Linked DNA regions of Alkalilimnicola ehrlichii MLHE-1. The protein of the gene in region 1 interacts with the protein of each later gene in a pairwise test. Links are inferred from orthologs where the notes say so. Each region holds a gene or a part of one and is shown on either strand. Other genes may lie near its edges.

Region 1 (15,457 bases):
CCCTTGCCCACGGCCGCGATCCGGGCATCCGGGCGCGGCCGGACGCCGTGCCGGGCCATGCAGGCCAGGCCGTGGTGCACGGCGTTGGGGCTGACGAAGATGAGCCAATCGGCCTCTCCAAGGGCCGCCACGGCGGCCGCGGGCAGTGCCGATTCCGGCTGCGGCACGATCTCCAGGGTGGGCAGCGCCCAGACCCGCGCACCGGCCGCTTCCAGGGTCCGGCACAGGCCCGCCGCCTGGTGGGCCGGGCGGGTCACCAGCACACCGTAACCGGCCGGCAGCGCCATGGTCAGTCGGCCAGGTCCGCGAGGATGCGCGCGGCCCCGCGCTCAAGCAGTTCGCCGCCCAGTCGATCGCCCAGCTCGGCGGCCTGCGCGATGGGCCCGCGGACCTCACCACGCACGATCTCCTGGCCGTCCGGACTGCCCACCAGGCCGCGCAGCCAGATCTCCTCTCCCTGGTAACAAGCGTAGCCGGCGATGGGCACTTGGCAGCTGCCCTGAAGGCGGGCGTTCATGGCCCGTTCCGCCTTAAGCAGGGTGTGAGTGGGTCCGTGGTCCAGGGGGGCCACCAGCTCCTGCACCCGCCGGTCTTCGGCCAGGCATTCGATGCCCAGCGCGCCCTGTCCTACCGCGGGCAGGCTCTCCTCCGGGGGCAGGCGGCGGGCGATACGCTCATCGAAGCCAAGCCGGCTGAGCCCCGAAGCGGCAAGGATGATGGCGTCGAACTCGCCGGCATCCAGTTTCGCCAGCCGGGTGTTGACGTTGCCGCGCAGGGTGGAGACCCGCAGATCCGGCCGGCGCGCCTTGGCCTGGCACTGGCGCCGCAGGCTGGCAGTGCCCAGGTGCCCGCCCTCGGGCAGGTCGTCCAGGCGCCGGTAGTGGTTGGAGACAAAGGCATCGGTGGGTTCGTGGCGCTCCAGGATTACCGGCAGCGCAAAACCGTCGGGCATGCGCCAGGGGACATCCTTCATGCTGTGCACCGCGAGGTCGGCACGGCCTTCCTCCATCCCCTGCTCCAGCTCCTTGATGAACAGCCCCTTGCCGCCGATACGTGAGAGGGCCTGGTCCAGAATTCGGTCCCCCCGGGTGACCATGGGCACCAGCTCCACCTCAAGCCCGGGGTGGTGGCGCCTGAGTTCCGCGGCCACGTGTTCGGCCTGCCACATGGCGAGCGGGGAGCGACGGGTGGCGATGCGCAGCTTGTCCTGAGGCATAGCGGGTGTTCCCTGTGAGTCCTGTGCGAATACTCAGCGGCCCGGGGGGCCGCGCCGGCGCTTAGCATGCCACGGAAAGAGCAGTGACCGAAGGGCCCAGGCCCTGGCTCAGCCCTGCGCCAGCCGCCGCAGGGCATCGCGTACCGCCGGCAGGTGCCGGCGACTGACCGGGAGCCGCAGCCCGCCCTGCAGGACCACCTGGTGGCGACCCAGGGCATCCCGCTCCAGGGCCTGGAGCCGATCCAGGGCCACCAGGGCCGAGCGGTGGACCCGCAGGAAGCGATCGGCGAAGCGCTGCTCCAGCGCCTTGAGGGAATCCTCCAGCAGCAGCTCGCCGTCGTCGTGCCCGACCACCACGTATTTGTCCTCCGCGCGCAGGCTGTGGATGCGGTCCAGTGGCACCAGACGCTCCCCACGGGTGGTGCGGCAACGCAGCATCCCGGGATCGGCGTGGGGCCGGCGCAGGCCCTGGAGCTGGGCGCGATTGACCTGCCCGGCACGGGCCAGCGCGGCGCGCAGCCGGTCCGGACGCACCGGCTTGAGCAGGTAGTCGCTGGCCTTCGCCTCGAAGGCCGCCAGGGCGTGCTCCGGGTGGGCGGTGATGAAGATAACCCCCGGGGGCCGTTCCCGCCGGGCGATGCGTCGCGCCACCTCCAGGCCATCCATGCCGGGCATCTGAATATCCAGCAGTATTAGGTCCGGCTGGTGCTCGCGGGTCGCGGCCAGGGCCTGTTCGCCGGTCCCCGCCTCGGCCACCACCCGGTGGCCTTGCTCGGCGTCCACCATCTCCGCCAGCCGGCGACGGGCCCAGGGTTCGTCGTCCACCACCAATACGCGCATGCCCTATCCTGCCTCCTGCCAGGGCCAACGGAGCACTACGTGGAAACGGCCGGCACGCTCTGTCACCTCCAGATCGGCCGCGGCACCGAAGGCGTAGCGCATCCGGCGCCGCACGCTCTCCAGCCCGAGGCCGTGGCCGCCGCGAAGGGAGCCACCGGCCGGGACGGGGTTTTCCAGCTCCAGCACCAGGGTATCGCCCTCCCGTCGCCCCCTCAGCCGCAGCTCACCGCCTGCGGGCAGTTGCTCGATGCCATGCACCACGGCGTTCTCCGCCAGTGGCTGCAAGATCAGCGAGGGCACCCGGGCCTGGCCCGGCAACCCGTCCCAGTCGCAGTCCAACCGCAGCCGCTCCTGCAGCCGGAGCTGTTCCAGACGCAAGTAGCGCTCGGTCAGGGCCCGCTCCTCGTCCAGCGTGGACCAACCGCCGACCTCGCGCAGGCCGGCACGAAACAGATCGGCAAGATCCAGCAGCGCCTGCTCGGCGCGCTCCGGGGCCTGGCGGAGCATCGCGGCGATGGTGTTAAGGGTGTTGAACAGGAAGTGGGGGCGGATGCGCGACTGCAGGGCCTGCATGGAGGCCCGGGCCTCGGCCTGCAGCCCCCGGCGCCACTCCCCCTGCAGATAGAGGTAGCGGAGCACCAGGGCCGCAATAATGCCGCTGATGGCCACCGACCGCAGAACCAATGCCCAGCGCTCCGCGCCCAACACCCCCCCGGTACTGCGCCAGGCCAGCTCGGCGGTCACCGCAGCCACCGCGATGATACCCAGCCAGGCCAGCAGCCCCGCCGCCTCGGGACTGACCCGGGACAGTGGCCGGCGGGACAGGCAGAGCAGCGCCGTGCTCAGCAGCACCACCCATTGGACATAGAGCGAGATCAGCCCCAGGGTCGCCCAGTCCCACTGCGTCGCGGGCCGCGCCAGAAAGAGCACAAAGGCCAATAGCTGGCCGGCCAGCACCACGGCCAACACCGTCTGCAGGTGGCAGAAGTCGGGCAGAATCGCCGATCGCCTGACGGACGAACCCCCTCGTTCGAACACCGCCATCCCCCCTGGACTGTCAACAGGCCCCACCTTAGCGGGTACCGGGCCCGGCCGCCAATTCCGGCCCCCGACCGCGCCCGCCGGTGACGCTGGTATACTGGCCGGTCTCAACTCACGCCGAGACACAGGCAGCGCCATGACCGATAAGAACACCAGCGAGCAACTCTGGACAGGCCGTTTCACCGAGGCCACCGATGCCTTCGTCGAGCAGTTCAGCGCCTCCGAGCACTTCGACCGCAGGCTCTACCGCCAGGACATCGCCGGCTCCATGGCCCATGCCCGTATGCTGGCCGAGGTGGGCGTACTCACCGCCGAGGAACGCGACCGCATCGTCGACGGGCTGACCCGGATCCGCGAGGAGATCGAGCACGGCCAGTTTCAGTGGTCCCCCAAGCTGGAAGACGTGCACATGAATATCGAGAAGCGGCTGACGGACCTGATCGGCGAAGCGGGCAAAAAGCTGCACACCGGGCGTTCGCGCAACGACCAGGTGGCCACCGATATCCGGCTGTGGCTGCGCGAGGCCATCGACGGCATCCTGGACGAGCTGCTGCGACTGCAGGCCGGCCTGGTGGAGCTGGCGGAGCTGGAGGCGGACACCATCATGCCCGGTTTCACCCACATGCAGGTGGCGCAGCCGGTCACCTTCGGCCACCACCTGCTGGCCTGGTACGAGATGCTGGTCCGGGACCAGGGCCGGCTGGAGGACTGTCGCAAGCGGCTCAACCAGATGCCGCTGGGCTGCGCGGCGCTGGCGGGCACCAGCTTCCCCATCGACCGCGAGCAGACCTGCAGCGAGCTGGGCTTCGACCGCCCTACCCGCAACTCCCTGGACTCGGTGAGCGACCGCGACTTCGCCATTGAATTCAACGCCGCCGCGGCGCTGGTGATGACCCACCTCTCGCGCATGGCCGAAGAGGTGATCCTGTGGGCCTCGCCCCACTTCGGCTTCATTGACCTGCCGGACCGGTTCTGCACCGGCTCGTCCATCATGCCGCAGAAGAAGAACCCGGACGTGGCGGAGCTGGTGCGGGGCAAGACCGCGCGGGTGCACGGTAATCTCAATGCCCTGCTGGTGTTGATGAAGGGCCAGCCACTGGCCTACAACCGCGACAACCAGGAGGACAAGGAGCCGCTGTTCGACACCGCGGATACCCTCCGCGACGCGTTGACCGCCTTCGCCGACATGCTGCCGGCCATGGAGGTCCAGCGCGAGGCCTGTTACCGGGCCGCCCGGGCGGGCTTTGCCACCGCCACCGACCTGGCCGACTACCTGGTGCGCAAGGGCGTGCCGTTCCGGGACGCCCACGAGATCGTCGGCCGGGCGGTGCGCTACGCCAGTGACGAGGGGCGCGATCTGAGCGAGCTGGAACTGGATGAACTGCAACAGTTCTCGGGCACCATCAGCGAGGATGTCTTCGAGGTGCTCACCCTGGAGGGCTCAGTGGCCGCCCGCAACCACCTGGGCGGCACCGCCCCGGCACAGGTCCGGGCCCGGGTGGCCGAGGCGCGGGACCGGCTGCGGTTGCTGATGGGCAAGTGAGCGGCCCCAGCACTGCTGGTCTGCTGAGTGGGCGGGTTGGCGGGTTCCGGGCGGGGGTGTTGCCGCTGGGGCGACTTATGCGCACCGAGCAACGCAGCAAAAGAGCGGAAACAAGGCGCGCCTGTCCGAGCGAAGCGAGTTCGCGCCGCCGCTCTTTTGCGAGTAGCGCAGGGGACCCCGAAGGGGTGCGCATTTGGAGCCCCAGCGGCAACACCCCCGCCCGGAACCCGCCAACCCGCCCACTCACCACCGTTGCAAACAACCACCTAGCGGTATCGGCCTTCCCCTCTCCGGCTCGGCTCACTTGTTCTTTTTCAACCGGCGCTGCTCGTTGAGCAACTCCTCCAGCACCACCAGCAGGTCCACCGCGGAGAGCATGCCGTCCAGCCGCTCCTCTTTGTTCAGCACCGGCACCGCACCGAAGCGGTTCTCGTGCATGATCCGGGCGGCCTTGTCCACGTGGTCGTAGGTGTGCACGGCGATCACGTCCGTGGTCATGACATCGCCCAGGGTCATGTGGTCGTCCAGATAGTAGACGTGGGCAATATCCGGCGCCTCGTCCACCCAGTCCGGGCGGCGCAGATTGCGATCGGTGACCAGGCCCAACAGGTTCATCTCGTCGTCCACCACCGGCAGGTGGCGTATCCGGTTCTGCTTCATCCGGAAGAACGCCTCCCGCAGCCCCTCCTGCGGCTGGCCCGTGATCAACTTACGGGTCATGACCTTGGTCACCTTCATATTCATTTGCTCCTTATGACTAGGCTTATGGTGCGGACTCCATGGTGCCGCAAAGGCTGGCACTTTGCATGCACCCCGCCACAACCCTGACGACAGTAGGAGTCGTCCTGCGTTAAGATATAACTTTAGAATTAACTTAACCTCCCCCCACCCGACACCCGCAGGCCAATCTCTAACCGAATGAGCCACCAGCTACCCGTAGAGCGCATCGTCCAGTCGAGCATACTCCACTGTGGCCCCGAGACCCCGCTCTGCCAGGCCGCGGAACGCATGGCCGAGCGTCAGTGCAGCTCCATTCTGGTGATGGAGGCGGACCGCGCGGTGGGCATCTGGACCGAACGGGACGCCCTGGCGGTGGATTTCTCCGACCCCTCCGCCATTCGCAGACCCATCCGCGAGGCCATGAGCAGCCCGGTTGCCTGTATCCCCGGGGAGACGGAGCTTGGGGAGGTGGCGATGCGCTTTCGCGCCGAACGGTGCCGCCACTTCCTGGTGATCGACCGGGGCGGCCAGCCCCTCGGGCTTGTCTCGCAAACGGATGTGGCCCTGAACCAGGGCATGGAACCCTACCTGAGACTGCGCGAGGTGGGCGCCGCGATGCGCACTGCGCCTCTGGTGTTGGCCGCCGACACACGATTGTCGCAGGCGGCGCGGCGCATGCGCGAATCAGAGCGGGATGCGGCCGTGATCCGCTTTGCTGACACCGACGACCTGGGCATTGTCACCGAGCGGGACCTGGTCCGCTGCATCGCCCGCTACCCCGGGGACACGCCCATCGGTCATCTGGCCAGCCGGCCACTGCTCACCGTGGCGGCGAACGATATGCTCATCCGCGCCCGTGACATGCTGATGGACCACCAGGTCCGGCACCTCGCCGTTCTCGACGACCGGGGCCAGGTGGTGGGTCTGCTCGGCTTCCAGGACCTGCTGGCCGGTGCCGAGCAGAGCTATCTGAAGGATCTGCGTCGCGCACTGGAGCAGCGCGACAAAGCATTGGCCCAGTCGCGCAAGCACCTGCAACTGGCCGAGCGGGTCATCGACTCCTCACTGGAGGGGATCGTCATCACCGACGCCCACGCCCGGATCGAGTTCGTGAACCCGGCCTTCACCCACCTGACCGGTTACAGCCTGGAAGAGGTGGCCGGCCGCACACCGGCAGTGCTCTCCTCCGGCCGACACCCGCCTTCGTTCTACCGGGAGATGTGGCAGGCCCTGCAGGAGCAGGGCTACTGGCGCGGCGAGATCTGGAACCGGCGCAAATCCGGGGCCCTCTACCTGGAACTGCTCACCATCACCGCTATCACCAATGACGATGGTGACACCACCCATTACGCCGGGCTGTTCACCGACATCACCCACATCCGGGAGAACGAGCGGCAGATCCGCCAACTGGCCTACTACGACCCCCTCACCCGGCTGCCCAACCGCCGGCTTCTGGACGACCGGCTGTCACTGGCGATCAAGCATGCCCACCGCCACCGACAGCGCCTGGCGGTAATGTTCATCGATCTGGACCACTTCAAACAGGTGAATGACACCCTGGGCCACGCCGTTGGCGACGAGCTGCTGCTGAGGGTCTCGGAGCGGCTGCGCGAGCACCTGCGCGAGGACGACACCCTCGCCCGCCTGGGTGGAGACGAATTCCTTGCCCTGCTGCCGGACCTGCAGGAAGTGGATGAGGCCATCCGCGTCACCCAACGCCTGATTGAGGCAATCAGTCAGCCCTACACCATCGGCGACCACGACTTCCGGGTGGGTTGCAGCATTGGGTTAAGCCTCTATCCGGACGACGGGGAGAGCCCGGATGCGCTGATCCGTAACGCCGACGGGGCCATGTACCGCTCCAAGACAGAGGGTCGCAACACCTACCGGCTCTATGCGCCGGAGATGGACACCCGCGCCAAGAACCAGTTGGCGCTGGAGACGGCGTTACGCGACACCGCCGAGACCGGCGAGGGCCTTTCGATCCATTATCAACCGATTTTCGACTGGCGGACTGGCGCCCTGCATTCCGCCGAGGCGCTGCTGCGCTGGCACCACCCGACCCGGGGCGCGGTCGCACCGGGCGAGTTCATCCCCCTGGCCGAGCGCTCCGGACTGATCATCCCGTTGGGCCAGGCGGTGATGCGCATGGTCTGCACCCAGCTCAAGCGCTGGCAGGCGGCCGGCCTACGGCCGGTGCCCGTGGCCATCAACCTCTCTGCCAAGCAGTTCTGGCAGGACGAACTGCCCGGCTTCATCCGGAAGATGCTGCAGCGTTGCGATTTAAACCCGGGGCTGATGGGTTTTGAGCTGACCGAGAGCACGCTAATGCACGATATCGAGCGTGGGCTCGACACCCTGGCGGCATTACGGGGGATGGGCTGCAGCGTGGCCATCGACGACTTTGGTACCGGCTATTCCTCGCTGACCTACCTGCAGCGGTTGCCGGTGACCACCCTGAAGATCGACCGTAGCTTCGTTAGCGACCTGGGCACGTGCCGGAAGGGAGGCTGTGCCATCGTGGCGGCGGTCACCGGGCTGGCACGCGAACTGGAATTGCAGGTGGTGGCCGAGGGTGTGGAGACCGAGGCCCAGCTCCGCGCCCTGGACCGCTACCAGGTGGCATTGGTTCAAGGGTTCAAGACCGGCCGCCCGGTCCCAGCCGATGCCTTCAGCGAGGCCTACCTGCGAGCGATGACAAGCGGCCGGGACGGGGATTGATCCGCTGCCCAAACGCAAGAAAGCCCCGCACAGGGCGGGGCTTTCTCAGGGCAGACCCGGCGCGCAGCCGGGTCAGTCAGCACGCCTTACAGCGCGGAGACGTTGGCCGCGGCCAGGCCCTTCGGGGTGTTTTGGGTCTCGAACTGGACCTGCTGCCCCTCGGCCAGGCTCTTGAAGCCGGAGCCGTTGATGGCGGAGTGGTGGACGAACACGTCCTTGCCGCCGTCGGTGGGGGTGATGAAGCCGAAGCCCTTAGCGTCGTCGAACCACTTAACAGTACCGGTGATCATGGATAGTCTTTCCTCGTTTGATCGTATCTTGCGGTGTTGCAGGTGTTGCTGAAGGACAAACGGGAGTGACGACCACGGTGGGGTACTGCCGAACGCGCTACAGAACATCAACTGCAGGTCCGACTATACCCGCTGCGCCGGGAAACGCAAACATTTTTTTTGCTCCGGAGTACAATAGGCATTTACCATAAATGACAATGGGTTTTCAGCTATCCCCGGAACCGGATAGCCCCTGTTGCGGCGCCAACCCCGCTGGGGCCCAACAGGTCAGCAGGAGGCAGTGCGCCATGTCGCCCAACCCCCCCGGCGCGGAACCGGCCCAGGTTCTGCCCGGACGAAACGATCAGGCAGCGTTCGGTGGCCGCGCGCTGGTCCTCGCGCTGTGGGCGGAATCCCAGTACGCCCTGCGTGACGGCACCTACAGCTACTGGTCCCGGTTGCCGGCGCCGTTCGAGCGCGATGCCATTTACCGGCTCGCCCACAAACTGTGCCACGAGCCCCTGCCACCCGAGCGCCAGCACCAGCTGATCGAGGCCGGCCGAAAGATCCATGCCCACGAAGGCCGATTCGCCGACGCCCCACCGGTAGGCGACAATATGGAGCTGGAGTTCTACGGTCGCCTGCTGCGCAGCCTGGAGCGGGTAGTCGACGACCACTACCGGGGCGAGAACTCCTTCACGCCTCCGCCGAAGGGCCGCCTGATCGTGGGCGCACGGGTACCACTCGGAATGCCCGCCAGCGAGTCGCGCCGGACGCTGCAGGCCTTCACCGACCGGCTGGTGCAGAGCGCTGAGGTGAGCAAGGTGCCGCTGCGGCTGTTCGACAACGACGGCCTGCCCTGCGACCTGGACGCCCATGCCCTGGGCCGTTACCTGGATCGGGCGGAGGGCAAGCCCAGCCTGACCATCCTGATGGGCTACAACCGCCACCTGGACCCGCTGGACCCCCAACCCTCTCTCTATCGCGACAGGCTGGTGCAGCTAACCGCTCAGGCCGATGTGATCTTCAAACCCCTGCGGCCCCACGTGGTGGTCACCACCGATTTCGTGCCTCAATTGCTGCGCCGTGGCAACGTCCCGTTGTGGAACCGGGACACCCTGCTGAGTGACGACGACGCCGCCGTGCTGGAGCAACTGGGTGTGCAGCTGTTCGAAGAGGAACGCCCGCGGTTGCTCGAATCCCTGGCCCTACACGGCAAAAAGGGGACATCGGAGGAGGGCAAGAAGGAGACCTCCCAGGCGGATCGCCTGCGCAACCTGCGGATCCTCTAAAGCCTCCCCGGGGTCTGAGTGTTCACAACCATCCCCCCTAATCTTCCTCATAATCATCTGATCCTGCACTTGCCTCCTGTTGCGCCTGCGGCTCAACAACGTCGTGATACCAGAGGGCAATCTGAGCCCCCGCCTCGAACGGGCCATGTGGGCGCGTCGTGTATAATCCCGACGGATCAGAGGCACGACGGCATCAAGGCACGGGATACCCTATGAAACACCTGATTACCGGCGCGGCCGGCTTCATCGGCTACCACACCGCCCAGGCGCTGCTGGCTCGCGGCGACGAGGTCGTCGGCCTGGACAACCTCAATGACTATTACGACCCACGGCTCAAACGGGCACGCCTGGCCCGGCTCGAGGGGCAGCCGGGCTTCCGCTTCGTCAAGCTGGATCTGGCCGACCGGGCCGGAATGGCCGAACTGTTCCGCGCGGAACGCTTCCAACGGGTGATCCACCTGGCCGCCCAGGCGGGCGTGCGCCACTCGCTCACCGACCCCTACAGCTATGTAGACAGCAACGTGAGCGGCACGCTGAACGTGCTTGAGGGTTGCCGCTACAACGACGTGGAGCACCTCACCTACGCCTCCACCAGTTCGGTCTACGGGGCCCACGAGGACATGCCCTTCACCGAGCACCGGCATACCGACCACCCGCTGGCCATCTATGCGGCGACGAAGAAGGCCACGGAACACATGGCCCACAGCTACGCCCACCTTTACGGGCTGCCTTGCACCGGGTTGCGCTTCTTCACCGTCTACGGCCCCTGGGGCCGCCCCGACATGGCGCTGTTCCTGTTCACCCGCAAGATCCTCGCCGGTGAGCCCATCGACATCTACAACAACGGCGATCACGGCCGGGATTTCACCTATGTGGATGACATTGTCGACGGCGTCATCCGCGCCTCTGACCGGGTGGCCCGCCGCAATCCGGAGTGGGACCCGAAGCGGCCGGACACGGCCACATCCAATGCCCCCTGGCGGATCTACAACATCGGCGCCAACCGTCCGGTCCGCCTGATGCACTACGTCGAGGTGCTGGAGGAGGCCCTGGGACGCAAGGCGGAGAAAAACTTCCTGCCGCTGCAACCGGGTGATGTGCCAGAGACCCACGCCGATGTCTCGGCGCTGGCCCAGGATACCGGGTATTCACCCAAGGTGTCGGTGGAGGAGGGCATCCGCCGCTTCGTCGACTGGTACCGGGAATACCACCACGTCTAGCGCTCGCCTCCTGTCAGGGCTGCCTCCTTGGTCATCACGCACGAGGGCCGAAGGCTTTCCCCCGTCATCGCGAGGGCCGAAGGCCCGTGGCGATCCAGAGCGGTAGACTGCCACGTCGGCTTCGCCTCCTCGCAGTGACGGTGGGGGTGGGGCCGCGTTCGCAGTGACGGTGGGGGTGGGGCCGCGTTCGCAGTGACGGTGGGCGTGGGGCCGCGCTCGCAGTGACGGTGGGGGCGACCTTCCGCTTCCGGCAAAGTCCAGTTCTTCAAGAGGAGCAAAGCGACGAAGCAATCCATACGCCTGATGCCGCCGACGGGGTATGGATTGCTTCGCTGCGCTCGCAATGACAGAGTTGGTGCGCCCGCACTTCCCGATTTCAACCACGCAGGAGTCACGCGTTGTCGGCAAGCCCTGCAGAGCGCCCGAACACTGAGTTGACCGGCCTGCGCGTCTATCTGCACCCTCGGGTCATTGGCATGGCCTTCCTCGGCTTTTCAGCCGGTCTGCCGCTGCTGCTGGTCGGGGGCACCTTCACCGCCTGGCTGCAGGACCTGGGGGTGCAGTTGGCGGCCATCGGGTTCCTGAGCTGGGTGGGCATGGCCCACAGCATCAAGGTGCTTTGGGCCCCCTTTGTCGATCGCCTGCAACTGCCCCTGCTGACCCGCTGGTTCGGTCGGCGGCGGGCCTGGATGCTGCTTGCGCAGGCGGTGATCGCCGCCTCCCTGGCCGGCATGGCGCTCACCGACCCGGTGGCCCATCTAGGCTGGGTGGCGGTCTTCGCCGTGGGCGCCGCCTTCGGCTCGGCCACCCAGGATGTGGCCATCGACGCCTACCGGGTGGAGGCGGTGGCCCGCCACCGGCAGGGCGCCATGGCCGCCACCTACGTGTTCGGTTACCGGGTCGCGTTGCTCACCGCCGGCGCCGGGGCCCTCCACCTGGCAGCGTGGGGCGACTGGGCGGTGGCCTATGGCGCCATGGCGCTGCTGATGGGCGTGGGGCTCTGCACCACCCTGATCATCCGCGAGCCGGAGGTGGCCATCAGCCAGGATACCCGGCAGATGGAGCAGCGGGTCACCGAATACCTAGAGCGCACCGCGCATACCGGCCTGCGCCGCAACGTCACGGCCTGGTTGATCGGCGCGGTGCTTTGCCCCTTTGCGGACTTTTTCAAACGCTTCGGCCTGGGTACGGCGGTGATCATCCTGCTGTTCATCGCCACGTTTCGCATCAGCGATATCTTCATGGGGGTGATGGCTAACCCCTTCTACCTGGACCTGGGCTTCACCAAGGAGCAGATCGCAAACGTGGCCGCGGCCTTCGGACTGGCCATGACGCTGTTCGGGGCGGCGCTGGGCGGCGTACTGGTCAACCGCTACGGCATTGCGCCAATGCTGATCTTTACCGCGATCATGGCGCCGTTGACCAACCTCACCTTCTCCTGGCTGGCCACCCTGGGCCCGGAGCTGTACGGCCTGGTGGCGGCCATCGTGGCGGACAACGTCACCGGCGGCCTGGCCATCTCCGTGTTCATCGCCTATCTCTCCAGTCTCACCAACACCGCCTACACCGCCACCCAGTACGCCCTGTTCAGTTCGCTGATGACCCTTCCCGGGCAGTTCATGGGCGGGTTCACCGGACTGGTGGCGGAGCAGGTGGGCTGGATCAGCTTCTTCGTGATCTCCGCGGGCATGGGCCTGCCCGCGATCCTCCTGGCCGCACTACTGCTCCGCCTGGCCCATCCCGACCGCATCCGGCAGCCGGGCAAGAACGGCGTAGAGCGGCCGGACCCGGCCTGAACGCACGCCGCAACAGGGCGCATCAATGACCGCGATAGGGAACCTGTACCCCAGGTGCGGGCCGCAAGGCGCTAGAATAATATTTATTGAATATATTGACTGTGAAAGACCAGGAGGCCTGCATGAGAGACTTCGGGATCTCGAAGGGCGCGCCGGAGGTAGTGGCGTTTTTCGATCCGCGCACCTTCAGCGTGCAATACATCGCGGTCGACCCCGGCAGCCGGCTACCTGAGGGCGCAGTTGGGGGCGCCCACCGCCATCGGCGACCACGTCACCGAGGTCCAGGCCTTGTGGCGCGACTATTACAACCTGAAGGATCTGGCCACCGACGGCTCCCAGTGGGACCGGCTGTTCGCAGACGGTGAGACCTTCCCGGTGGGCGAGCTGCAGGCCCGGGTGATGTTCTCGCCCGGCCACACCCTCGCCTCGGTGACCTATGTGATCGGCGACGCGGCCTTCGTACACGACACACTCTTCCAACCGGACTTCGGCACCGCCCGTGCCGATTTCCCCGGCGGCGACTCCGGCCAACTCTGGCAGAGCATCCAGGCCATCCTCGCCCTACCCGATGACACCCGGCTGTTCACCGGACACGACTACATGCCGGGGGGCCGCGAGCCGGCCTGGGAGAGCACCGTGGCGGAGCAGAAGCGCAGCAACATCCACTTGGTCCGGGCACCGGACAAGGCCCGCTTCTCCCGCCTTCGGGATGAGCGCGACGCCACCCTGCCCATGCCCAAACTGATCCTGCACGCCTTGCAGGTAAACATACGCGGCGGGCGACTGCCCGAACCCGAGGACAACGGTCGCCGCTACCTGCGCATCCCGCTGGACGTGCTGCAGGGGGCCCGCTGGGAGTGAACCCTGCCCTCAGGCGGGGCCCGGGTGGCGCAGGGGGGCGGCCTGGTCCAGCCGCGGATGGTGTTCGCGAAAGCGCCGACGCAGCGCCTCCGGGTCCGTGCCGGCGGCGTCCAGCGCCAGGGCCGCCTCCACCACACCGTGCAGGGCCGCGAGCACATCCGAGGTGTGGCCGGTCTCGGAGATGGTGTGCATGTTGCGGATGGGGATGCCCACTGAGGCAGCGGCGCAGTCAACATTGGCCAGCACCCCGGCCATGCCGTCCGTGCCGGTATCCGGACCCACCACGTCACGCTGGCTGGGGATCCCACGGCTCCGAGCCCCCTCCTCGATCACTTGGTTCAACTGCTCACTGACGATGGAGCCCACCGACAGGCTAAAGCCCTTGCCCATCTCCAAGGGCGGCAGCCGCCGGTCACTCACCTGCGGGGCGGCCCGATAATCATGCTCCACGTCCACCGCGATCAGGGCATCCGGCCGGTAGTGGGCCGCCAGCACCCGGCTGCCGAAGCAGCCGATCTCCTCATACCCGGCAATGGCGAACAACACACGGATGCTCGCCGGGGCGCCGGCCTCCACCAGCAGCCGGGCGGCCTCGGCCGTGACGAAGCTGCCCAGGCCGTTGTCCAGGTAGGCGCCGTAAAAGGTATTCGGGCTGAAGCCGCGCCGGATGGGCCGGTTGAGCAGCAGGGTATCGCCGGGCCGGACCCCCAGGTGCTCCACCTGGGCCTTGCGGTCATCGCCGTGCACCTGCAGCTCCAGGTAGAGCTGTTCTTTCTTCACCCCCTTTTCGCCACTGCGCAGCTCCGGCTCGGCGAAGTGGATGGCGCCGAGGGCCTCCACCGTGCCCCCGTCGATCACCCGGTAGTGGCCCGGACGGCCGGGGTTCTCGGTGAACAGGCGCACCTCGTGGCCGATCAGGGTGGCGGGCAGAAAGCCGTCGCTGTTGATCCAGACCTTGCCGTCGTCGCCGATACTCCGGACCTGCAGGCGGATCTTGTCGGCGTGACCGACAATCATGAGCCGGAAGCGCTCGTCGTCACCGGGATGGGTGTCCAGCACGATACCGGCGTGTCCCTGGAACCGCTGCAGTTGCCAGCTCTCTGGGGCAAAGGAGCGGAAATGGGGGCAGAGCACGCCCTCCGTCATGGCCGCCTCCAGTCCCACGGGGCTGGGCGCTGCAAGGATCCGGCGCATGAGCTGAAACTGCGCCTCGGGCATGGGCCGGACCCAGGGTGGCGGAATGGCGTGGTTGGGCATGGCTGAGGCTTCCTCCGGTCGCTCTGACCTTCTACTATAGTTACTATAATGTTGGCCACGCGCTCCGGCCCGACTGCGTTCGCCTCTTATACACAGGCCGGGTGAGATTGTTGCGCTGCAAAAGGTGACGGTGGTAATATCATCGCCCGACGGACTTCGGACCTGCCCTGCCGCTGGCGACCCCGGCCCTGGCAGGCCCGAATTGGCCAGGCATCGGTAAAACGATGAAGGACGGCCACGGGGTATGCGCCGGCTGTAAAGCGGCTTTGGCGCACCTTGAGCGGTGTGTCCTGCCCAACAGGCCCGCCTCTGAGCAGTGCTGCACAACCTCGCGGCGATATCAGGCTCTTCCCCGTCATGGCACTTCACCGGCCTAAAGAGCGCCGGAGAGGCCAACCGCACGTCGCACACCGAACCGAGTGCTGCGACCGCCGGGCCGACGGGACCTTTTACACGGCGCGCTGCCGCCCGTCAGCGGGACCGGCCCTGCGCACCTCAGCGAACGACAGTCACCACCACTGCCAACTGAAAGGTTCAGAGCATGTCACAGTACAGGAACGACATCGAGGAAGTTGCCGGCCTGCGCCAGGCGCATGAAGGCACCTGGGACGCGATCAACCCCGAATACGTGGCCCGCATGCGCGCCCAGAACCGGTTCAAGACCGGTCTGGACATCGCCAA
Region 2 (15,612 bases), 2.6 Mb from region 1 along the record:
AAGGCCATCCAGGGCTACTGCCGGCAGGCGCCGCCCGACACCCTGCTGCTGGTGATCAGCGGCCGGTTGCCCGGAAAGACGCGGCAGAGCGCCTGGGTGAAGGCCCTGGAGGGGTTGGGGGCGATGGTGTACTGCTGGCCCGTGGGCGGGCATGAGTTCCCCGGCTGGCTGCGCCGGCGGCTTCAGGCCCACGGCCTGCAGCCCAGTGACGACGCCGTGGACCTTCTGGTGGCGCGCTCCGAGGGCAATCTGCTGGCCGCCAACCAGGAGATCGAAAAGCTGGCCCTGCTGCACGGCAGCGGTCCGTTGGATGGCGATACCGCCGCCGCTGCGGTGGCGGACAGCGCCCGCTATGAGCTCAACGACCTGGGTGACGCCATGCTGGCGGGCGAGCGCGGCCGCGCTTACCACGTGCTGCAGGGCTTGCGCGAGGAGGGCACGGCGGCCCCGCTGGTCCTCTGGGCCCTGGCCCGGGACCTGCGGGCGGTGGCCGACCTGCGCTGCAAGCGCCCGCCGCGACCGGAGTGGGAGCGCTTCCTGCGGGCCCACGGTGTCTTCAAACCGCGGGTGCCGCGGGTGGTGGGCGCCGCCCGGCGGGGCCGGCGCGAGGACTGGCTGCACCTGCTGGCCCGCTGTGCCGGCGTGGACCGCACCGTCAAGGGGGTCGGCGAGGGCCGGCCCTGGGATGAACTGGCCCGGCTGGTGGACGCCGCCGCCCGCCTGGCCGCGGCGGGATGAGTCTGGCCCGCACAGCATATAAACTACCCGGTAGGTACCGTCACCCCAAGCCAACAGGACGAACCTCAGCCTCATGACCGAAGACATCCGTGCTTACATGCAGACCCTGGGCCGGCAGGCCCGCGAGGCCGCTCGCGAGATGGCTCGTGCCGACACCGGCCACAAGAACGCCGCGCTCCATGCCATGGCGGACGCCCTGGAGGAGCACGCCGGTGATCTCAAGCGCGCCAACGCCGACGACCTGGAGAACGGCCGCGCCAACAACCTGGACCCGGCCCTGCTGGACCGCCTGGAGTTGAACGATGAGCGCATCCACGGCATGGCCGAGGGGCTGCGCCAGATCGCCGCGTTGCCTGATCCGGTGGGGGCCATCCGTGATCTGGCCTTCCGCCCCTCCGGCATTCAGGTGGGCCGGATGCGGGTGCCGCTGGGGGTCATCGGCATTATCTACGAATCGCGCCCCAATGTGACCGCCGACGCCGCCGCCCTCTGCCTGAAGAGCGGCAATGCCGCGATCCTGCGCGGCGGTTCCGAGGCCCGCCACTCCAACGCCGCCATCGCCGCCTGCGTGCGCGCCGGGCTGAAGCGCGCCGGGCTGCCCGGAGAGGCCGTGCAGGTGGTGGAGACCACCGACCGGGCCGCCGTCGGCGAGCTGATCCGCATGGACGAGTACGTGGACGTGCTGGTGCCGCGCGGGGGCAAGGGCCTGATTGAGCGGATCACCGCCGAGGCCACCGTACCGGTGATCAAGCACCTGGACGGGATCTGCCACGTCTACATCGACGACTCCGCCGACCCGGCGAAGGCCATCAGCGTGGCCTACAACGCCAAGACCCAGCGGCTGGGGACCTGCAACACCATGGAGACCCTGCTGGTGGCCGAGGCCATCGCCGAGCGGGTGCTGCCCGAATTGGCCCGCCGCTACCGCGAGTCGGAGGTGGAGCTGCGCGGCTGTGAGGCCACCCGCCGGCTGATCCCGGATGCGGTGCCGGCCACCAAGGAGGACTGGTCCACCGAGTACCTGGACGCCATCGTCTCCATCCGCATCGTGCCCGGCCTCGATGAGGCCATCGAGCATATCGCCCGGCACAGCTCCGGCCACACCGAGAGCATCCTCACCGAGGACTGGTCCCGGGCCCGGCGGTTCCTGCGCGAGGTGGACTCCAGCTCGGTGATGGTCAACGCCTCCACCCGTTTCGCCGATGGCTTCGAGTACGGCCTGGGGGCGGAGATCGGGATCAGCACCGACAAGCTGCACGCCCGCGGCCCGGTCGGTCTTGAGGGGCTGACCACCGAGAAGTTCATCGTGCTCGGCGACGGCCACATCCGCGAATAGCGCTATCGTGACCGAGCCCCGAGCACTGACCGGCCGCACCCCGCTGGGCCTGTTTGGCGGTACCTTCGACCCGGTGCACTACGGCCACCTGCGCCCGGCGCTGGAGGCCCAGCAGGCGCTGGGCCTGGCCAGCGTCCGCCTGCTGCCCTGCCGGCTTCCGCCCCACCGCGCCCGGCCCGGCCGCGATGCCGGCCAGCGGCTGGATCTGCTGCGGTTGGGCGCCCGCGAGGTGCCGGGCTTCCGGGTGGACGATCGCGAGCTGCACCGCTCCGGCCCCTCCTACACGGTGGACACCCTGCGCCACCTGCGCCAGGAGCAGGGTTCGGCGCGGCCGTTGGTGCTCCTGATGGGGGCGGACAGCCTGGCCGGGCTGGGGCGCTGGCACCGCTGGCGGGAGCTTTTCGACTATGCCCACGTGGTGGTGCTGGACCGCCCGGGCCACGCCTCCCAACCGGACGGTGAGGTGGCCGCCGAGGTGGCCGGGCGCTGGCTGGATGGGCCCGGGGCGCTGCGGGACGCCCCCGCCGGCGGTTTCTACCGGCTGCCGGTCACCCCGCTGGCGATCTCCGCCACCCGCATCCGCCGGCTGTTGGCCCAGGGCCGGTCGGTGCGGTTTCTGCTCCCCGAGGCGGTGCGCCGCCATATCCATCAGCAAGGCCTGTACGGTTATCCGCAGGTGTGAGGACTGCATTGCATGAGTAAAGCCGAGATCACCCTGGAACAGCTGGAGACCCTGCTGCGCGAGGCCCTGGAGGACATCAAGGCCGAGGACGTGGTGTGCCTGGATGTGCGGGGACGGACCCCCATGACCGACCTGATTGTGGTGGCCACCGGCCGTTCCACCCGCCACGTGGCCTCGGTGGCCGACAGCGTCGCCGACGATCTGCGTGAGCACGGCATCCGCCCGTTGGGCGTCGAGGGTCAGCCGGGTTCAGAGTGGATACTGCTGGACCTGGGCGACGCGGTGCTGCACGTGATGACGCCGGAGGCGCGGGACTTCTACCGCCTGGAGCGGCTCTGGAGCGTGGAGGAGCACGGCGAGGCGGCCCAGGGCGGCCGCGACTGAGCGGTGCGTATCCGCTTGATCAGCGTCGGCGGGCGCATGCCCGGCTGGGCCGCCGAGGGCTACCGGGAATACGCCCAGCGGTTGGGCGGCGGGATCAGCCTGGAGCTGGTGGAGATCCCCCTGGGGCGGCGGGGCAAGGGGGCCGACCCCCGCCGGGCCCTGGACGAGGAGGGGCGGCGGATGCTCAAGGCCCTGGGTGACGAACAGGTGGTGGCCCTGGACGTCCGCGGCAAGGCCTGGGACACCCCGGCGCTGGCCCGTGAACTGGACGGCTGGCTGCACGACGGCCGCGACCTGGCCCTGCTGGTGGGCGGGCCCGACGGCCTGCACCCGGACTGCCTGGCCCGCGCCGAGCGCCGCTGGTCGCTCTCGCCGCTGACCTTCCCCCACATGCTGGTCCGGGTGCTGCTGGCCGAGCAGCTCTACCGGGCCTGGAGCCTGCTCCAGGGGCATCCCTACCACCGGGCCTGAGCAGCGCTGCGACACCGGGCCCGGTGGAGCGGGGCGCCACTTCTTGCTAACCTGCCCTGGCGATCCAAACGGCCGGGTCGACCGCCCGGGCCACCAGCCGCCATTCCGCGTGGCCGCGATGCGCCGGGCGGTATCCTCGTCCCGCAGAAGGAGCTTGCGCCGTGAGTTACCTTTCCTGGTCCAGCGATCTGGACACTGGTATCGACGCCATCGACAAGCAGCACCGGCGTATTGTCGAGTACATCAATCAGCTCGAGGACGCCCGCAGCCAGGGCGATCGCGCGCTGATCGGCGAGGTGCTCGAGGGGCTGGTGGACTACACCCAGTCCCACTTCGCCTTCGAGGAGCAGATGATGGAGGACGCGGGCTACCCGCTGCTGCGGGGGCACCGGCGGGTCCATCAGTTGTTCATCAAACAGGTGGGGGAGTACTGCCGCCGCTTCGACGCCGGCGAGGACGTGGCCGAAGAGCTGCTCAATCTGCTGCAGCGCTGGCTGTTCAACCACATCAGGCATGACGATGCAGCCTACGTGGACGACGTCAAGGCCAACATGCAGGCCCTGGAGCGCGACGAGGCGGGCGACGGCGCAAAGAAGGAGGGCTGGCTGGCGCGCAATCTGCGGCGCTTCTTCGGCCGTGGCCACTGATCCCGGCCAGATAACAAGAGCTGACACCCGAGGATGGTCATGCAACCGGAATATCGACCGCACATCTATCTTGCATCGAATTCGCCACGACGACGAGAACTGCTCGATCGCATCGGCGTTCACTACGCCTGGATGGACCCGGGGGTGGATGAGGTGCTCGGCGAGGACGAGAGCCCCGAAGTGTTTGTGCTGCGTATCGCGCTGGAGAAGGCGCGCGCCGGCTACCGCAGTCTGCAGGAGGACCCCGAGCGTGAGTTGCTGCCGGTGATGGGCGCCGACACCGTCGTGGTGCTGGACAATGAGCTCCTGGGCAAGCCGCGCGGCCGCGAGCACGGCCTGGAGATGCTCCAGTCCCTGTCCGGAACCACCCATCGGGTGCTTACCGGCGTGGCCCTGGTGGACGACCGGGAGGCCACCCGGCTGTCGGTCAGCCATGTGACCTTCCGTGAGCTCGAGCGCGCCGAGATCGAGCGCTACTGGGCCACCGGCGAGCCCCAAGACAAGGCGGGCGGCTACGCGATTCAGGGCCGCGCCGCCGTGTTCGTCGAGCACCTGGAGGGCAGTTACTCCGGCGTGATGGGACTGCCCCTGTTCGAAGCCGCCCAGTTACTGGACGAGTTTGAAATCGACTACCAACGGCACTGGTAGGCGTGGCCCAGGAAATCCTGATCAACGTCACCCCGCGCGAGACGCGGGTCGCCCTGGTTGAAAACGGGGTGCTCCAGGAGTTGCACCTGGAGCGGGCCCGCCGGCGGGGGCTGGTGGGCAATCTCTACAAAGGCCGGGTGGTGCGTGTGCTGCCGGGGATGCAGGCGGCCTTCATCGAGGCTGGACTCGAGCGCACCGCCTTCCTGCACGCCTCCGACATCGCCCGCGCCGAGCCCGCCCCGGTGGGGGACGAACCGAATGGCCGGCCGCCCCCCCTGCCCATCGACGAGCTGCTCACCGAGGGCCAGGAGGTCGTGGTCCAGGTGCTGAAGGACCCGATTGGCAGCAAGGGGGCGCGGCTGACCACCCATATCACCATCCCCTCCCGATACCTGGTCCTGGCCCCGGGCAGTCGTGCCCTGGGCGTCTCCGCCCGGGTGGAGGATCCGGCGGAGCGCGAGCGCCTGCGCGCCATCGGCGAGTCGCTGCTGGCCGACCGCGGCGATATGGGCATCATCGTGCGCACCGCCGCCGAACAGGTGGCCGAGGAGGCCCTGCGGGCCGATTTCGACTTCCTGCTGCGGCTCTGGCAGTCCATCAGTGAGCGGGCCGCGCATGCCTCTGCCGGTCAGCGGGTGCATGAGGACCTCCCGCTCACCGTGCGCGCCATGCGCGATCTGGCCGGCAGCGAGGTGGAGCGGGTGCGGGTGGACTCGCGGGAGAACTACCTCAACGTGGTCTCCTTCTGCCGCCGCTTCCTGCCCGAGATGGCGCCGCGGGTGGAGTATTACCCCGGCGAGCGGCCGCTGTTCGACCTCTACAACATTGAGGACGAGATCCTGCGCGCGCTCAATCGCCGGGTGCCGCTCAAATCCGGCGGGCATCTGGTGATCGACCAGACCGAGGCCATGACCACCGTGGACGTCAACACCGGCGCCTACGTTGGCCACCGCACCCTGGAAGAGACCATCTTCAAGACCAACCTGGAGGCTGCCCAGGCCATTGCCCGCCAGCTTCGCCTGCGCAATCTGGGCGGCATCATCATCGTCGATTTCATCGACATGGTGGAGGAGGAGCACAAGCGCCAGGTGCTGCGGGCGCTCGAGAAGGCCCTGCAGAAGGACCACGCCAAGACCCAGATCAGCGGCGTCTCGGCCCTCGGGTTGGTGGAGATGACCCGCAAGCGCACCCGGGAGAGCCTGGAACATCAGCTCTGCGAATCTTGTCCAACCTGCGGTGGCCGCGGTTCGGTGAAAAGCGCCGAGACGGTCAGCTACGAGATCTTCCGCGAGATCCTCCGCGAGGCCCGTCAGTTCGAGTCCCGCCGCCTGGTGGTGCTGGCGGCCACCGAGGTGGTGGACCTGCTGCTCGAGGACGAGAGTACCAGCCTCGCACAACTGGAAGAGTTCATCGGTCGCCCCATCGAACTGCAGGCCGAGAGCCTGTACACCCAGGAACAGTTCGATGTGGTGCTCATGTAAGGTGCGGCCCGCGCGCCCGTCAGGGGCTGGGTGGGTCGTACAGGCCTGAACGGGGCCGGAGAGTCGCCCTTGCATCCAGCGTTCACTGACAAGCTTCCCGGCTATGCCCTGCGCGCCCTCGCCCTGGGCCTGCTGTTGCTGGCCCTGGTGTTGTGGACCCTGCGTCTGGCGTTGCCGGCCCTGGTGCCCGACTACCGGGCCACCCTGGAACTGCGACTGGCCGAGGAACTGGATCAGCCGGTGGCGGTGGAAGCGCTCCGGCTCGACTGGCAGGGCTGGCGGCCGGTGCTGTACGCCGACGGCGTCGAGGTGGGCCCCGACGATCAGGCCCTGGGGTTTCAGGCCCTGCGCGTGGAGCTGGCCCCGGTCGCGAGCCTGGTGCACTGGCAGCCGGTGGTGCGGGACCTGGCGCTGGTGGGGTTGCGCCTGGAGGCCGGGCTGGACGAGCGCGGCCGGCCGGTGGTCCGGGGGCTGGAGGGGCTGACCCTGGCCGAAGAGCCCTTCGATCTGGAGCGGCTTGCCGACTTCGACTGGTCTTTACTGCCCGCGGGCATGCGCCTGGAGGACGCCGAGGTGCTTTGGCACGGCGCCGATGGCCGGCTCTGGCGCCTGCCCGGGGTGGCGCGGCTGGAGCGCGATGCCCGCAGGCTGCGCGCGGCGGTGACGCTGGAGCCGCCGGAGGCCCTGGGCGGGGGGCTTCAGGGTCGGCTGGAGCTGGACCTGAGCGGCCGCGGGACGCTGCCCGGTGGTCGGTTTCACCTGGAGGGCCGGCGCCTGGTCCTGGACGCCCTTCCGGGGCTGCTGCCGAGCCCGGAGACCGCCTACCGGCTCTATGGCGACGCCGACCTGACCCTGTGGGGGGAGTGGACCGGTGGCGCGGGCTCGGTTACCGGCGATTTCCAGTTGCTGGATCTGGAATGGCGGCGCGAGGCCGATGCCGAGGTTCAGCTGCTCGCTCACCGGCTGGCCGGACAGGCCCGTTGGTCGGGGACACCCGCCGGCTGGCGTGTCGATGTCAACGACCTGGTCATGGCGCGCCCGGACCAGGACTGGGCGGCCCAGGATGCGGCCTTCAGCCATCGGCGGACGGCAGAGGGCGTGCTGGCACTGGGGGCGGTGTTCGACCGGGCGCACCTGGACGATCTGGTCCGACTCGCCGAACTGAGCCCGGGCATGGACCGGGACTGGATGCAACGGCTGCACAGCGCGGCCCCCTATGGCGAGCTGCGGGATGCCCACCTGCGTCTGCGACTGGGCCCGGAGGGCGACCTCCAGCGCCTGGACTCGGCCGCCCGTTTCCACGGCGTGGGGATGGCGCCGGTCGGCCCGGTACCGGGCATCGGACCGCTGGATGGCCATTTCCGCACCACCGAGGAGGGCGGTCAGGGGGCCGTCAGCGCCCATGGCGCGGCGCTGGACTTCCCCCACCTGTTCCCCGAGACCATCCCGGTGACCGAGGCCCGTGCCGACCTGCGCTGGTGGCTGGAGGGCGAGGGCCACTACCGGCTGGACGTGGACGATATCGCGCTGGAAAACCCGGATGCCCGTGCCGAGGGCGCCCTTAGTCTCGCCGGCCGACCCGGCGAGCCGCCGTGGATGCGCCTGCGGGCCGAGGCCTGGGACGGTGACGCCAGCCGCACCGCCCGCTACCTGCCGCTCCGCCACCTGCCGCCGGCCGCCCGGGAGTGGGTGGCGGCGGCGGTGATTGGCGGTGAGGTCACCGAGGCCCGGGTCCATTGGGATGGGCCGCTCTCGGGCGAGCGCTTTCGCCAGGGCGAGGTGGCGTTCCAGGCCGGCGGCCGGGTCATCGACGGGGAACTGGCCTATCAGCCGGACTGGCCACGCCTGACCGGGGCCGAGGCCGAGCTGGATTTCCGGGGGCGGTCCATGCACATCCGCGGCCATGGGGGCCGGCTCGCGGGCACGAGCGTGCAGCGGGTGGAGGTGACCCTCGCCGACCTCTTCGAGCCGGTGCTCGCGGTCCAGGGCGAGGTCCACGGCAGCGGTGAGGCCTACCTGGACTATCTGCGCCAGATGCCCTTGACCGCCCGCCTGCTCAACGACGTGGTGCCCATGGCACTGGACGGCGACCACGACCTGACCCTGGCACTGGCCATACCGCTGCGCAACTTCGATCCGAACCGGGTGCGTCTGGACGGGCGGTTGCAACTGGGCGAGGGGGCCAACTACCGCCTGCCGCGCTGGGATCTGGCCTTCAACAACGTGGTCGGTGAGGTGCATTTCGATGAGCGCGGATTGCGCATCAGCGACTTGCAGGCGCGCTATCTCGGCCACCCGCTGCGGGTGGAGGCCGAGACCGACGAGCAGCGGATCCGGCTGCGCGGGCGTACCCGGGGGGCACCGGGCGCGCTCTTTCCGCAGGTCGGCCTGCCCGAGGGCTGGCTCCACGGTGAACCCGCCTGGCAGGCCGAACTGCAGTTGCCCAACTTCCGGCCCGACCAGGGGCCGGACGACGTGCGCCTGCGCCTGAGCAGCGCCCTGGAGGAGCTGGCCGTGGATCTGCCCGAGCCGCTGGGCAAACCCGCCGGCGAGCCCCGCGACCTGACCCTGGAGGCGCGGATCGATGAGGACGGGCTGGGCCCGGTGCGCTGGCGTTACCACGACACCCTCAACGGTGTGCTGGCACTGGACCCGGAGCGTGGCGCGGTGCCGCGAATGGCCGTCCGGCTCGGTACCGAGCCGGCCTCGCTGCCCGCCGAGCGGAGCTGGCTGGTCCGCGGCCGGGTGCCTCCAGTGGCCGTGGACCCCTGGCTGGACTGGCTCGAGCAGCACACCGCAGCGACCGGGCAGGAGCGGCCCGAATGGCCCGAGGACCTGCCGCCGCTGGGGCTGGATCTGCACTTTGAGCGTCTCGACCTGGGGGCGCTGGCGCTGAGCGGGCAGCGACTGGTCCTGGCCGCCGACGCGCACCCCGACTGGCGGCTGCAGTTGGATGGGCCGATACGCGGTGGGGTGTTTTGGCCGTTGGCCCCGGACGCCGCGACGCCGATGCGTGCGGATCTCGAACGCGTGGACTTGGACCTGGACCTGCTCACCGGGGACCGGGAGGAGCGGGCCGCAGAGCCTGCGGACGGACCGGAGCCCTTGCGCCCCGGCCGGCTGCCCCACATGGACCTGTCCATCGGGCAACTGGTCATCGATCGCCGCGATCTCGGGCGCCTGGACCTGCGGGTGACGCCGGAGGGGGACAGCGCCCGGTTTGAGTCGATCCGGCTGGACACGCCCAGTTTCGCCCTGCAGGGCGACATGGCCTGGCATTATCGCGACGGGGGCCACCGCACCGAGCTGAAAAGCCGCCTGCAGGGCGAGCGTGCCGGGGACATCCTGGCCACCCTGGGCTACCTGCCCTCCGTCAGCCGCGGCCGCACCGAGATCGACAACGACGTGGCCTGGGACAACCTGCCCCACCGCTTTACCCTGGCCGAGATGGAGGGGGCGGTCTCGCTGCGCATCGACGACGGGCAGATCCCCGACCTCAGCCCGGGCGCCGGGCGCCTGTTCGGGCTGCTCAGTGTCACCACCCTGCCGCGTCGCCTGGCGCTGGATTTCTCCGATATCTTCGGCCGCGGCTTTGCCTTCGACAGCCTGCGCGCCGACCTGGAACTGGTCGACGGTCAGGCGCACATCCAGCGGTTCGACATCGACGGCCCGGCCGCCAAGCTGGCCATCGAGGGCCGCATTGGCCTGCGCGACCGCGACTACGACCAGACCGTCCAGGTGACGCCCCGCCTGGGGGCCACCATGCCGCTGGTGGGCTTCATCGTCGGCGGCCCGGTGGGTGCGGCTGCCGGGTGGCTGGCCGATCGGGTGGCGGGAGATGAGGTGGAGCGTGCAACCCGGTACAGTTATCGGGTGACGGGGCCATGGGATGACCCCAAAGTGGAGCGCAGGGGCGCGGACCGGCCCGACGCCGGTGTACCGCCGGCCTGGGCAGATTGAACCGGCAGATTGGAGAGCGGGAAGATGGCGATTAGGGACGACAAGCGGGTGCGCGCGGCTGCGGTGCAGATGGCCTCGGGCCCGAATCTGGCCGGCAATCTCGCCGAGGTCGAGCGGCTGATCGGCCAGGCGGCCGAGCAGGGCGCGGAGCTGGTGGGCCTGCCGGAGAACTTTGCCCTCATGGGGCGCCGGGAGGCCGATAAACTGGACGTGGCCGAGAGCGACGGTGAGGGGCCCATCCAGGACCTGCTGGCCAAGCTCGCCAGCCGCCACCGCATCCACCTGGTGGCCGGTACCCTCCCCCTGCGCAGCGAGAACCCCGGCAAGGTGCGGGCCGCCTGCCTGCTCTACGGTCCCGATGGCCGTCGCCTGGGCCGATACGACAAGGTGCACCTTTTCGACGTCGGCGTCAGCCCGACCGAGGCCTACCGCGAGTCCGACACCCTGGAGCCCGGCTCTCGCGCGGTGGTGGTGGAGACCGAGCTGGGCCGCATCGGCCTGGCGGTCTGTTACGATGTCCGATTCCCGGAACAGTTCCGGGAGATGGCGCGGCAGGGGATGGAGATCCTGGTCCTCCCCTCCGCGTTCACCGCCGTCACCGGTGCCGCCCACTGGCGCACGCTGGTCACCGCCCGGGCCATCGAGAACCTCTGCTTTACGGTGGCCCCCGATCAGGGCGGGCGCCATGCCAGCGGGCGGGAAACCTACGGCGACAGCCTCATCGTCGACCCCTGGGGCAGCGTGCTGGCCAGCCGCGCCAAGGGGGCCGGTGTGGTGGTCGCCGATCTCGACCTGCACCGCCAGGCCGAGATCCGCCGCCGCTTTCCGGCGCTGACACACCGTAAATTCTGAATCGCGACACCGACAGCGGGGCCTTGCCCCCCGGAGCTGAGCCATGAGCGCAGTAGTCGACCGACTGGACATCGCCCGGCAACGGATACTGGCGCCGGCCGGGTTGGAGGAGCAGCACCTGGAGCAGGCCTTTGCCCGGCTGATGGGCCCGGGCGTCGATGCCGCCGACATCTATTTCCAGAGCGCCCGCAGCGAGGGCTGGGTGATGGAGGACGGCCGGGTCCGTGAAGGCACCCGCGGCATCGACCAGGGCGTGGGCGTGCGGGCGATCAGTGGCGAGCAGAGCGGGTTCGCCTACTCGGACGAGATCGTCCTGCCGGCGCTGATGGAGGCCTCGGGCAGCGCCCGTGCCATCGCCCGCAGCGGCCAGAGCGGCCGGCTGCAGGCCTGGCACCGTGGCGAGGGCCACGCCCTCTATCCCACCGACAACCCCCTGGACGGGCTGAGCGCCGACGACAAGGTGGCCCTGCTCAAGGCCGTGGACGCCGAGGCCCGGGCCCAGGACCCGCGGGTCGAGCAGGTCATCGCCACCCTCGGTGGCGTCCACGAGACCATGCTCGTCGCCTGCGCCGACGGCACCCTGGCCGCCGACGTTCGCCCGCTGGTGCGTTTCAACGTCAGCGTCCTGGTCCGCGAGGGCGACCGGCGCGAGAACGGCATGTGCGGGGGCGGCGGCCGGGTGAGCTACAGCTTCTTCCTCGACCAGGACCGCGCCCTGGGCTATGCCCGCGAGGCCGTCCGCCAGGCCCTGGTCAACCTGGAGGCCGAGGAGGCCCCGGCCGGCTCCATGCCTGTCGTGCTCGGCCCCGGCTGGCCCGGCGTGCTGCTCCACGAGGCCGTGGGCCACGGCCTGGAGGGCGACTTCAACCGCAAGGGCACCTCCGCCTTCGCCGGACGCATGGGCGAACGTGTCGCCTCACCGCTGTGCACCGTGGTCGACGACGGCACCCTGGCCAACCGCCGCGGTTCGCTCAACGTCGACGACGAGGGCACCCCCACCCGCTGCACTACCCTGATCGAAAAGGGCGTACTCAAGGGCTTCATGCAGGACAAGCTCAACGCCCGCCTGATGGGCACAGCCTCCACCGGCAACTGCCGGCGAGAATCCTTCGCCCACCTGCCCATGCCGCGGATGACCAACACCTACATGCTCCCCGGCCCCCACGACCCGGAGGAGATTATCCGCTCGGTGGACCACGGCCTCTACGCCGTCAACTTCGGCGGCGGCCAGGTGGACATCACCTCCGGCAAGTTCGTCTTCTCCGCTAGCGAGGCCTACCTCATCGAGAAGGGCCGGATCACCACCCCGGTCAAGGGCGCCACCCTAATCGGCAACGGCCCCGACGTCCTCACCCGCGTCAGCATGGTCGGCAACGACCTGAAACTCGACGGCGGCATCGGCGTCTGCGGCAAGGAGGGCCAGAGCGTCCCGGTCGGCGTGGGCCAGCCGACCCTCAAGGTCGACGCCCTCACCGTGGGCGGCACCCGCGGCTGACCCACGCCCACGACCGGCGAGGGCAGCGAACCTGGAAAATGCCGGCGGGGGTTGCGGTCGAGGTGGTGCGATGATCGGGCCGGGCGACTTTGCGCACCGAGCAACGCAGTAAAAAGGCGGAGAAAAGGCGCGCCTGTCCGAGCGAAGCGAGTTCGCGCCGCCGCCTTTTTACGAGTAGCGCAGGGGACCCCGAAGGGGTGCGCAAGTGGAGCCCGGCCCGATCATCGCACCACCCCGACCGCAGCCCCCGCAATCAGCGAAGCCAAAGGACAGCGGAATGACCAATACCGTCACGCACAGCAGTCGTACCTCAGGCCTCCCCGCCAGCGCCGACATGGAGGCCCTCATCCAACAGGCCCTGGACACCGCCCGCACCCTGGGCGCCACCGGCGCCGAGGCCGGCCTCGCCTTCGATCTCGGCCTCTCCGTCAACGTCCGCAAGGGCGAAGTCGACACCTTGGAACACCACCGGGACCGCGGCCTCAGCGTCACCGTCTACTTCGGCCAGCGCAAGGGCAGCGCCAACACCGCCGACTTCCGCCCCGAATCCATCCGCGAGACCGTCCAGGCCGCCTGCGACATCGCCCGCTACACCTCCGAGGACCCCGCCCACGGCCTCGCCGACCCCGAACTCATGCCCCGCCAGGTCCCCGAGCTGGACCTGGAACACCCCTGGGCCCTGAACCCGGAAGAGGCCATCGACCTCGCCCGCCGCTGCGAAGCCGCCGGGCTGGCGGAAAAAGGCATCACCAACTCCGAGGGCGCGGGCGTGGCCACCCACCACACCCTCCGGGTCTACGGCAACAGCCACGGCTTCCTCGGCCACTACGCCGGCACCCGCCACAGCATGAACTGCGTCATGGTCGCCGGCGAGGGCGACCACATGCAGCGGGACTACTGGTACACCGTCGACCGCGTCCCCGAGGCCCTGGAACGGGCCGAGGACGTCGGTCGCGAGGCGGCCCGGCGCACCCTGGCGCGAATGGGCGCCCGCCAACTGGGCACCCGGCGGGTGCCGGTCCTGTTCGCCCCGCCCATGGCCCGGGGACTCATCGGCCACTTTATCGGCGCCATTCGCGGCGGCGCCCTCTACCGCAAGGCCTCCTTCCTGCTCGACCAGTTGGGCCAGCCGGTCTTCCCGGACTTCGTGCAGATGCGGGAAGAGCCCCACCGCCCGCGTGGCCTGGGCAGCGTGCCCTTCGACCATGAGGGCGTGGCCACCCGCGAGCGGACATTGGTGCGCGACGGCGTGCTGCAGGGCTACGTGCTGGACAGCTACTCCGCCCGCCGCCTGGGCATGCAGACCACCGGCAACGCCGGCGGCGTGCACAACCTGGTGGTGGAACCAGGCCCCGACGACCAGGCCGCCCTGCTCAAGCGCATGGGGACCGGGCTACTGGTCACGGAGATGATGGGGCAGGGGGTTAACCCGGTCACCGGCGACTACTCGCGGGGGGCTACCGGCTTCTGGGTCGAGGATGGCGAGATCGCCCACCCGGTGCAGGAGATCACCGTGGCCGGCAATCTGCGGGAGATGTACGCCGGACTCACCGCGGTGGGTTGCGACGTGGACCGGCGCGGCAACATCCACACCGGCTCGCTGCTGGTGGATGCGATGACCGTCGCCGGCGAATGAGCCGGCGCCCGGGCTGCGCACCCGGGCCGCGCGGGCCCGGGGCAGGCCCCCGGGGGAGGGGTCGCGTTCAGCGGCGATCGTCCAGCTTGCCGAAGCGGGTGGCGAGCACCTTCTCCAGCTTGCTGATGGCCGAACGGGCGGCGTCGTAGACGTCCTCCTCGGTGGCGCTGGCCATCACCGGATCGAGCCCATTGGGGCGGGCCTCGATGCGCACCTCCTTGTTGACGCCGCCCTTGGGCCCGTTCGTGTCGCTCATGTGGATCTCCAGGCGGGTCAGGCGATCCCCGAAGCGCTTCTCCAGCGTGCCCAGGCTCTCCTTGATGTGCTGCTCCAGGGCGTCCGAGTGGTGAACACCGTCGCCGGGGTTGATCTGAATCTGCATGTCGTCTCCTTAGTGTCAGGTCGGGGCCCGCCGCCGGTCGTTCAGCGACGGCGGGCCGGTCGATTCGGTTGATGGTCAATCAGTTAAAGCGGCTGAGGGCCAGCGGGGCCATGTCCAGCGCAGGGGGCTCACCTGATAGCTGCTGCGCCAGCAGGTGCGACACCCCGCAGGCGAACGTCCAACCCAGGTGGCCGGTGCCGCTGTTGAGGTACAGGTTGGGCACCGGCGTCGCGCCGATGATCGGCGGCCCGTCCATGCTCATGGGGCGCAGCCCGCACCAGTCCTCCCGTGTCTCGGGGGCGATATGATCCCGCAAACCGGGGAACGTCGCCAGTACGTTGTTGAGGACATTGTCACAGCGCGCCGGGCGCAGTGACAAATCGTAACCGGCGAACTCGGCGGTGCCGGCCATGCGTATCCGGTCGCCGAGCCGGGCCATGACCACCTTGCGTTCGTCGTCGATCATGGGGATGCGCGGTGCACCCTCCCAGTCCGGGGTATGCAGGGTGACCGAATAGCCCTTGACCGGATAGATTGGCACCCGCAGGCCCAGCGGTCGGGTCAGCAACGGGGTGTAGCTGCCCGCCGCCAGGACCCAGGCATCCGCCTCGATCTCGCCCCGGTTGGTGCGGGCGGCGACGATGCGGCCGGCCTCCAGCCGCCAGTCCTCCACCGCGGTGTCGTTGAGCAGGCTGACCCCGTGGCGCTCGGCCGCCAGCGCCGCCAGCCGCCGGGTGAACAGGCAGGCGTCGCCGCTCTCATCCTCCGGGTAGTAGATGGCGCCCGCCAACTGTGCCCGGGCATCGCCGTAGGCCGGGTCCAGTGCCACCGTTTGGTCCGGGTCCAGCACCTGGTAGCGCACCCCCGCCTCCGCCATCAGGGTGGAGGCCTGCACCGCGC

The links.
Region 2: the proteins of MLG_RS13500 (region 1) and MLG_RS02025 interact in binary tests that used the Escherichia coli proteins (3 or more experiments, as listed by UniProt). The link is inferred for Alkalilimnicola ehrlichii MLHE-1 from one-to-one orthologs.

Annotation. Positions count from the first base shown.
Region 1 is NC_008340.1:3,022,448-3,037,904, forward strand. What follows is about bases 191-2,977. They hold MLG_RS13500 (LytR/AlgR family response regulator transcription factor), read right to left. Parts: upstream 2,057-2,977; coding sequence 1,325-2,056; downstream 191-1,324. Other genes in these bases: MLG_RS13490 (uroporphyrinogen-III synthase), read right to left, coding at 191-287; hemC (hydroxymethylbilane synthase), read right to left, coding at 290-1,216; MLG_RS13505 (sensor histidine kinase), read right to left, coding at 2,060-2,977. Outside these bases: more of MLG_RS13490, read right to left, coding at 1-190; more of MLG_RS13505, read right to left, coding at 2,978-3,094; argH (argininosuccinate lyase), read left to right, coding at 3,234-4,640; MLG_RS13515 (CBS domain-containing protein), read right to left, coding at 4,941-5,378; MLG_RS13520 (EAL domain-containing protein), read left to right, coding at 5,559-8,081; MLG_RS13525 (cold-shock protein), read right to left, coding at 8,168-8,371; MLG_RS13530 (hypothetical protein), read left to right, coding at 8,659-9,642; MLG_RS13535 (NAD-dependent epimerase), read left to right, coding at 9,855-10,862; MLG_RS13540 (AmpG family muropeptide MFS transporter), read left to right, coding at 11,261-12,658; MLG_RS13545 (MBL fold metallo-hydrolase), read left to right, coding at 12,899-13,519; MLG_RS13550 (M28 family peptidase), read right to left, coding at 13,529-14,776; MLG_RS13555 (isocitrate lyase), read left to right, coding at 15,318-15,457. UniProt on the Escherichia coli protein: Member of the two-component regulatory system BtsS/BtsR, which is part of a nutrient-sensing regulatory network composed of BtsS/BtsR, the low-affinity pyruvate signaling system YpdA/YpdB and their respective target proteins, BtsT and YhjX.
Region 2 is NC_008340.1:449,533-465,144, forward strand. Bases 1-2,942 are described here. They hold MLG_RS02025 (glutamate-5-semialdehyde dehydrogenase), read left to right. Parts: upstream 1-811; coding sequence 812-2,074; downstream 2,075-2,942. Other genes in these bases: holA (DNA polymerase III subunit delta), read left to right, coding at 1-738; nadD (nicotinate-nucleotide adenylyltransferase), read left to right, coding at 2,082-2,756; rsfS (ribosome silencing factor), read left to right, coding at 2,769-2,942. In the rest of the region: more of rsfS, read left to right, coding at 2,943-3,140; 23S rRNA (pseudouridine(1915)-N(3))-methyltransferase RlmH, read left to right, coding at 3,144-3,611; MLG_RS02045 (bacteriohemerythrin), read left to right, coding at 3,773-4,258; MLG_RS02050 (Maf family protein), read left to right, coding at 4,298-4,906; rng (ribonuclease G), read left to right, coding at 4,909-6,387; MLG_RS02060 (YhdP family protein), read left to right, coding at 6,457-10,347; MLG_RS02065 (carbon-nitrogen hydrolase family protein), read left to right, coding at 10,372-11,199; metalloprotease TldD, read left to right, coding at 11,243-12,694; metalloprotease PmbA, read left to right, coding at 12,972-14,330; MLG_RS02080 (HPF/RaiA family ribosome-associated protein), read right to left, coding at 14,398-14,712; MLG_RS02085 (D-amino acid dehydrogenase), read right to left, coding at 14,792-15,612. UniProt on the Escherichia coli protein: Catalyzes the NADPH-dependent reduction of L-glutamate 5-phosphate into L-glutamate 5-semialdehyde and phosphate. The product spontaneously undergoes cyclization to form 1-pyrroline-5-carboxylate.